Regions from separate parts of the Acidovorax sp. 69 genome, predicted to be linked through region 1. Evidence: riboswitches for the same ligand, from Rfam matches in the RefSeq annotation. Region 1 holds a riboswitch; the other holds the start of a gene.
What was found. A riboswitch is a leader RNA that binds a small molecule or an ion and turns the genes downstream of it on or off. The one in region 1 is predicted to bind thiamine pyrophosphate.

Region 2: linked by a shared signal. The riboswitch ahead of CLU85_RS13550 (FAD-dependent oxidoreductase) and the one ahead of thiC (phosphomethylpyrimidine synthase ThiC) in region 1 are both predicted to bind thiamine pyrophosphate.

What each region holds. Positions count from the first base shown of each region.
Region 1 is NZ_PGEP01000001.1:4,231,012-4,234,822, reverse strand. It holds gene CLU85_RS19445 (methyl-accepting chemotaxis protein) at 1-237, opposite strand, end outside; gene lpxC (UDP-3-O-acyl-N-acetylglucosamine deacetylase) at 500-1,423, shown strand; gene CLU85_RS23175 (hypothetical protein) at 1,438-1,614, shown strand; TPP riboswitch at 1,665-1,788, shown strand; gene thiC (phosphomethylpyrimidine synthase ThiC) at 1,905-3,809, shown strand.
Region 2 is NZ_PGEP01000001.1:2,956,681-2,960,491, forward strand. It holds gene CLU85_RS13540 (glutathione S-transferase N-terminal domain-containing protein) at 10-405, shown strand; gene thiD (bifunctional hydroxymethylpyrimidine kinase/phosphomethylpyrimidine kinase) at 440-1,294, opposite strand; TPP riboswitch at 1,363-1,507, shown strand; gene CLU85_RS13550 (FAD-dependent oxidoreductase) at 1,561-2,694, shown strand; gene thiS (sulfur carrier protein ThiS) at 2,691-2,888, shown strand; gene CLU85_RS13560 (thiazole synthase) at 2,908-3,717, shown strand; gene thiE (thiamine phosphate synthase) at 3,710-3,811, shown strand, end outside.

The DNA of each region.
Region 1 (3,811 bases):
GGCCTCTTTGGCAGCTTTTTGTGCTTCTTCCTGTGGCATCGCACCGCTGGCGGCCTTGGCCTGGTAAGCGGCCACGATGCTATGGGCAGACTGGACCGCGGTGGTCAGCAAATCTTTGCGCGACTCGCTGATCAGTCGGCGCTCCTGCAACAGGGAGGTGACCGCCATGACCAGCAGCGCGGCCAGCGCGGTGCCAATCATCAGCATGACTTTCATTTTGAAGCTGAGTTTGCTCATGGTGTTCTCCGGTGGGGCGGCTTGTGTTTCTGTGTCATATGTGTTCGAGGCGCTGCCGTGCCGGTGGATAGGTCACCCGGTGCAGCTCAACAGTGCCCGCCGCTCTGGGATTGTGCGGCGAATGGGGCTTCGGGCGCAGTAGGTGAAAACGCGGCGGTAGCTTCACGTATGGGCGGCCGAAGCGGCGCTGTGTGCCCTGTTTCGTACGGCGCACAAGACCTCAGCGTGTGCGGGATGAGGCGCCGGAAACTAAAATACGGACATGCTCAAGCAACGCACCCTCAAGACATTGACCCGCGCCGTAGGCGTCGGGCTGCACAGCGGCCAGCGGGTCGAGTTGACCCTGAGGCCCGCGCAGCCAGACACGGGGATCGTCTTTCGGCGGGTAGATTTGCCCCAACCCGTGGATATTCCGATCCAGGCCGAAGCCGTCACCGATACGCGGCTGGCCTCGACCATCTCGGTGGGCAACGCCAAGGTGCATACGGTCGAGCATCTGATGTCAGCGTGTGCAGGGCTGGGCATTGACAACCTCTATGTGGACATCACGGCCGAGGAGGTGCCCATCCTCGACGGTTCTTCTGCGTCCTTCGTTTTTCTGCTTCAGAGCGCGGGCGTGGAGTTGCAGAATGCCCCCAAACGCTTCATTCGTGTAACGCGGCCCGTAGAAGTGCGTGAGGGCGAGGGCGCTGCCGCCAAGTGGGCGCGCCTGACGCCTTACCACGGCTACAAGCTCAGCTTTGAAATCGATTTTGACCACCCGGCGGTGGACTCCACCGGCCAGCGCGTGGAGTTTGACTTGGGGGCGGGCAACTACAGCCGCGACATTGCCCGTGCGCGCACCTTCGGCTTCACCCGCGACGTGGAAATGATGCGCTCCAACGGCCTGGCGCTGGGCGGTGGACTGGACAACGCCATCGTCATGGACGACTACAAGGTGCTCAACAGCGACGGCCTGCGCTACGACGACGAGTTTGTGAAGCACAAGATCCTGGACGCCATGGGCGACCTGTACCTCATTGGCAAGCCCTTGCTGGCGGCCTACAGCGCGTTCCGTTCGGGCCATGCCATGAACAACCTGCTGCTGCGTGAGCTGCTGGCCCAACGCGATGCCTGGGAGGTGGTCACGTTCGAGGACGAACGTGAGGCGCCCAGCGGCTTTGTCCAACCCGTGCGGGCCTGGTAGGAGCGGTCGCCGCCATGTTGATCTTTCGCTGGTTGGCCATGCTGCTGCTTCTGGCGGCCGCCGTGTCGTTTGCGTTCTATGCGGGCACGGGCCAAGCCCACTACAAGCGCCTGGGGCTCGTCATTCTCAAATGGACGGTGATTGCTGCCGTCTTTTTCTTTGCAGTGGTCCTCATCGGCCGCCTAGCCTGATGGTATGGCCCCAGCGCGGCTGACACCCTTTTTTCCGCTGGCCTATACTCGCGCCTGCTCCGGGGTGTGCGAAAGCGCTGAGATGCGAGGTGGCTGAAGAAATTCGGCCGGCTTTGCGAACCCGACGAACTTGATCCGGTTCATACCGGCGGAAGAAGAGCCGACCTCCTTGTCCCCGTGCCCGCAGTCCCTGCTGGCACGCCATGTCTCAGGTGCAGCCGCACTTGAGGGGCGCACAGGTCCATTCCGGAGCAGTTATCCACCGCCACCGGAACCAGGAGACCTGCCCCATGAACGCCCCCGATCCCCACGCCAAGCTGGCCAGTACCGAAAAATTCGCCGAGCTGCTTGCGCGCACCCGCGAGTCCTTCCCCGCATCCCGCAAGGCTTATATCCCCGGCCACCTGCATACCGATCTGCGCGTGCCTGTGCGCGACATTGCGCTGACCAATGGCGAGCTGGTCAGCGTGTACGACACCTCCGGTCCCTATACCGACCCGACCGCAGCGATCGACGTGCGCCAGGGCCTGGCCAGCGTGCGCGGTGGCTGGATCACTGGTCGTGGCGATGTGGAGCACTACGAAGGCCGCGCCCCCGTGGCGCTGGACGATGGGCAAAAGAGCGAAGACGCCACCCGCCTCGCCCAACTGCGTGCCGAGGCCGCAGCCCTGCAGCGCCAGCCGCTGCGCGCCAAGGCAGGTGCCAACGTCACCCAGATGCACTACGCCAAGAAAGGCATCATCACCCCCGAGATGGAATACGTGGCCATCCGTGAAAACGGCAAGCGCGAGTGGATGGCGCAGTACATGCAGGACGCAGGCCGCGAGAAGCGCCTGATGGGCAACCCCATGGGTGCGAGCATCCCCCGCATCATCACGCCCGAATTCGTGCGCGACGAAGTGGCCCGGGGCCGCGCCATCATCCCCGCCAACATCAACCACCCCGAGGTGGAGCCGATGGCGATTGGCCGTAACTTCCTGGTCAAGATCAACGCCAACATCGGCAACTCGGCCGTCACGTCGAGCATTGAAGAAGAAGTGGAAAAGCTCGTGTGGGCGATCCGCTGGGGCGCCGACAACGTGATGGACCTCTCCACCGGCAAAAACATCCACACCACGCGCGACTGGATCGTGCGCACCTCCCCGGTGCCGATTGGCACCGTGCCGATCTACCAGGCACTGGAAAAGGTGGGCGGCGTGGCCGAAGACCTGACCTGGGCGATCTTCCGCGACACGCTGATCGAGCAGGCTGAGCAGGGCGTGGACTACTTCACCATCCACGCGGGCGTGCGCTTGGCCTACATTCACCTCACGGCCCAGCGGCGCACCGGCATCGTCTCTCGCGGCGGCTCCATCATGGCCAAGTGGTGCATGGCGCACCACCGCGAGAGCTTCTTGTACGAGCACTTCGAGGACATCTGCGACATCATGAAGGCGTACGACGTGTCGTTCAGCCTGGGCGACGGCCTGCGCCCCGGCTGCGCATCGGACGCCAACGACGAAGCCCAGTTTGCCGAGCTGCACACGCTGGGCGAACTCACGCAAGTCGCCTGGAAGCACGACGTGCAGACCATGATCGAAGGCCCCGGCCATGTGCCCATGCACATGATTCAGGCCAACATGACCGAGCAGCTCAAGACCTGCCACGAGGCGCCGTTCTACACCCTGGGCCCGCTGACCATCGACATCGCGCCCGGCTACGACCACATTGCCAGCGCCATCGGCGCCGCCATGATCGGCTGGATGGGCACGGCCATGCTGTGCTACGTGACTCCGAAAGAGCACCTGGGCCTGCCCGACCGTGACGACGTCAAGCAGGGCATCATTGCCTACAAGATCGCCGCGCACGCCGCCGATGTGGCCAAGGGCCATCCCGGCGCCCGCTCGCGCGACGATGCCCTGAGCCAGGCGCGGTTCGATTTCCGCTGGCAGGACCAGTTCAACCTGGGCCTGGACCCCGAGACGGCCAAGGAATACCACGACGAAACCCTGCCCAAGGACTCGGCCAAGGTGGCGCATTTCTGCTCCATGTGTGGCCCCAAGTTCTGCTCCATGAAGATCACACAGGAGGTGCGCGACTTCGCCAAGCAGAAGGGGGTCGCCGAAGCCGAGGCGCTGGCCCAGGGTCTGCAGACCAAGGCCGTGGAGTTCCAGAAGGGTGGGGGCGAGTTGTATATCCCGCTCAAGCCGGTGTAAGA
Region 2 (3,811 bases), 1.3 Mb from region 1:
AAATGGCCCATGAAATTTTTAGTTCGATTCTTTTTCAAGACCCTGCGCACCGTCCTGGGCCCTGCGATGCTGCTCAAAGAGGCCTTGACCCGGCCCCAAGGTGTGGTGCGCTCGGAGGCAGGACAGCAAGCCGTCAATCAAGCGTGCAACGCACTTGCGCTGTACCAATACAAGACCTGCCCTTTTTGCATCAAGGTGCGCCAGGAAATGCGTCGCCTGTCATTGCCGATAACCCAGGTGGACGCGCAACCGGAAGGCCCCGCCAGGGCCGCGTTGGTGCAGCAAGGTGGCCACGCCAAAGTGCCGTGTCTGAAGATCACGGACGAATCGGGCAAGAGCCACTGGCTCTACGATTCAGAAAAAATCATCACCTACTTGCGCAGCCATTTCGCGCAGGTGGCCTGAAGCGCCCCTGCAACGGGTAGCGCAGTCACGCCAATCAGACGGGCAACACCCGCTGTGCCAAGGGCGCATAACCGTGGTTGAGGGGCCCTTGGCCGCGGCCCGTGTGCACATCCGCCCCTGCGGCGATGGCGCCCAGAATGTAGGCGCGGGCACGCTGCACAGCTTGCTGCAACGTTGCGCCCAAGGCAAGGTGTGCAGCAATGGCAGACGACAAGGTGCAGCCCGTGCCGTGCCCGTTGTGGGTGGCAATTCGCTCGGACGCGAGTCGCTGGCACGTTCCGTCCGGCAATGCCAGCACATCCACCACCCAGTCACCCGGCAAGTGCCCGCCTTTGAGCAGCGCCGCACGGGCGCCCAGGGCCCGCAGCGCTTGTGCGGCCTCGTCCAGCGTCTCAACACCTTCGACGGGCCACCCCAGCAACCAGCCTGCTTCGTCCAGATTGGGCGTGATCACCTCGGCCAACGGAAAGAGTTCGCGCACCAATACGGCCACGGTCTCCTGGGCAATCAGCCGGTCACCACTGGTGGCCACCATCACCGGGTCAAGCACCACGTGGGGCAACTGATAGGTGCGAATGGCGTCAGCCACCACGCGCACCACTTCGGGCGAATGCAGCATACCGATCTTGACCGCGTCCACACCAATGTCCTGCACCACGGCGTCAATCTGGGCCTTGAGCATCTCGGGCGGAATGCCATGGATGCCCGTCACGCCACAGGTGTTCTGGGCCGTGATGGCCGTGATGGCCGTCATGCCGTAGCAGCCCAGGGCGCTGAAGGTCTTGAGGTCCGCCTGAATGCCCGCCCCGCCGCCGCTGTCGGAACCGGCGATGGAAAGAACGCGCGCGTAGCGGCGCGCTGCGAAGGGCTGGGAAATCGATGAAGTCATGGCAAAAATTATGGCCTATGCGCCACATCAAATCGCTGCCGCAAGGGATATGCTGTAATTGATTTTTACGGACGAAACAGGGGTGTCCCGCCAGCACGGTCAAGGATCGCGTGGGACTGAGAAATACCCTGGGGCCGCACAGCATTCCGCTTGCCAATTGCCCCGCTACCCGATCCAGGTCATGCTGGCGTGGGGAGTTTCCACCAACGGCACAGCCCCGTTTTGTCCATTGTTGCCAGCCAACACACGGACACACAGACGGACTTATGCCACTTCAACCCTCTTCTTTTGCCATTTTGGGCGCGGGCCTCATGGGCCGGATGCTTGCCGTGGAACTGGCTCGCCAAGGGCATCAGATCGACCTCTACGACGCTGGCAGCCCGGCTGCCGAAGGATCTGCCGCCACGGTGGCGGCCGCCATGTTGGCCCCATTGGCCGAATCCGCCATCACGGAGCCCGGCGTGGTGCGCATGGGGCACCACGCCCTGACCCGCTGGCCCCAACTGCTGGCCTCTTTGGCTGAACCGGTGTTCTTCCAGCAGGCTGGGACCTTGATCGTATGGCATCGGCAAGACGCCGCCGACGCCCAACGGCTGACCCGCCAATTGGAGACCAACCAACATCGGGTGCCCGAGTTACCCCGCCTGCAAAAACTCAGCAGCGATGCCCTCGCGCAGGCAGAGCCCACACTGGCCCACCGGTTCTCACAGGGCCTCTACCTGCCCGGCGAAGGCCAGCTGGATAACCGCCAGTTGCTCGCGGCATTGGGGGTGGAAATGGAAACACTCTCGGTGCGTATGCACTGGCACAGCCCCCAATCACCTGACACCTTCACACCCGGCACTCCAGGACAGCCAGACTGGGTGCTGGACTGCCGCGGGCTGGGCGCCAAAGGCCAGTGGAGCGCGCTGCGCGGCGTGCGCGGCGAGGTGGTGCGTATCCATGCACCCGACGTCACGCTGCAACGCCCCACACGGCTCGTGCACCCACGCTACCCCATCTACATCGCGCCGAAGGAAAACCACCTTTTCGTGATCGGCGCCACCGAGATCGAGTCGGATGACCTCTCGCCCGCCAGCGTGCGCTCCACACTGGAACTGCTGAGCGCCGCCTATGCCGTACACCCGGGTTTTGCAGAAGGCCGCATTCTGGAGCTGGCAACCCAGTGCCGCCCTACGCTGCCCGACAACCTGCCCGCCATCCGCAAAACCCGCCAGGGCGTGCTGGAGATCAATGGCCTGTACCGCCACGGCTTCATGATTGCCCCCGCATTGCTGGATGTGACACTGGAGGTGCTGAACACAGGACAATCAGCACTTTCGCAACGTTTTGATCTGGCGTTGACACTGGAGCCCAGCCCATCGGCCGCGCCCAGTGCCACCGCCCGAGCCTTGGCATGAACATTTCGATCAATCAGATCTCGCACGAACTGCCCAACGGCTCTACCGTGGCCGACGCCGTGGCCGCCATTGCAGCCCGCCCCCCCTTCGCCGTGGCTGTCAACACCAACTTTGTGCCCAGCACCCGCTACGCCGAGCAGGCCCTTCAGCCCGGCGATCGCGTAGAAATCATCTCTCCCGTGACCGGCGGCTGAGCTACCCGAGACACACGCCATGACACAGAACCCTACACCCGACGCCTTGGTACTCTACGGCCAGCATTTTGCGAGCCGCCTGTTGCTGGGCACCTCCCGCTACCCCTCCCCCGCCGTGCTGGAGGCTGCCGTGTTGCGCGCACAGCCCGCCATGGTGACCGCGTCGCTGCGGCGCCAGGGCAGCAATCCAGCCGAGAGCGGCAGCAGCTTCTGGGAGCTGCTGCGCAAGCTCAACGTGCCAGTGCTGCCCAACACCGCCGGTTGCCACAGCGCGCAAGAGGCCATCACCACGGCACAGATGGCGCGCGAGGTTTTCAACACCCCCTGGATCAAGCTGGAGCTGATTGGCGACGACTACACGCTACAACCCGACACGCTGAACCTGGTGGGGGTGGCCGAACACCTCATCAAGGAAGGTTTTCAGGTCCTGCCGTACTGCACTGAGGACTTGGTGCTGTGCCAGCGCCTGGTCGATGTGGGCTGCCAGGCCGTGATGCCCTGGGCAGCGCCTATCGGCACAGGGCGCGGACCGGTCAACCCTTACGCGCTGCAGACATTGCGCGAACGCCTGAGCGTGCCGCTACTGGTCGATGCGGGCCTGGGCCTTCCCTCGCACGCATGCCAGGTCATGGAATGGGGCTATGACGGTGTGTTGCTCAACACCGCCGTCGCACTGGCCCAAGACCCCGTTGCGATGGCTGGTGCATTCGCCGATGCGGTGAACGCCGGGCGCGCAGCGCGCCAGGCCGGAGCCATGGCGGCACAAGACGCAGCCCAACCCAGCACCCCCGTGTTGGGCACCCCTTTCTGGCACCACGCCCATGCATGACACCGCAACCTTGGCGCAAGCCATTTTGGAACACCACGCAACCACTTTCGCGGGCTTTTCCCCCGAACCAACTCCCGTACCCACCTCGCAGGAG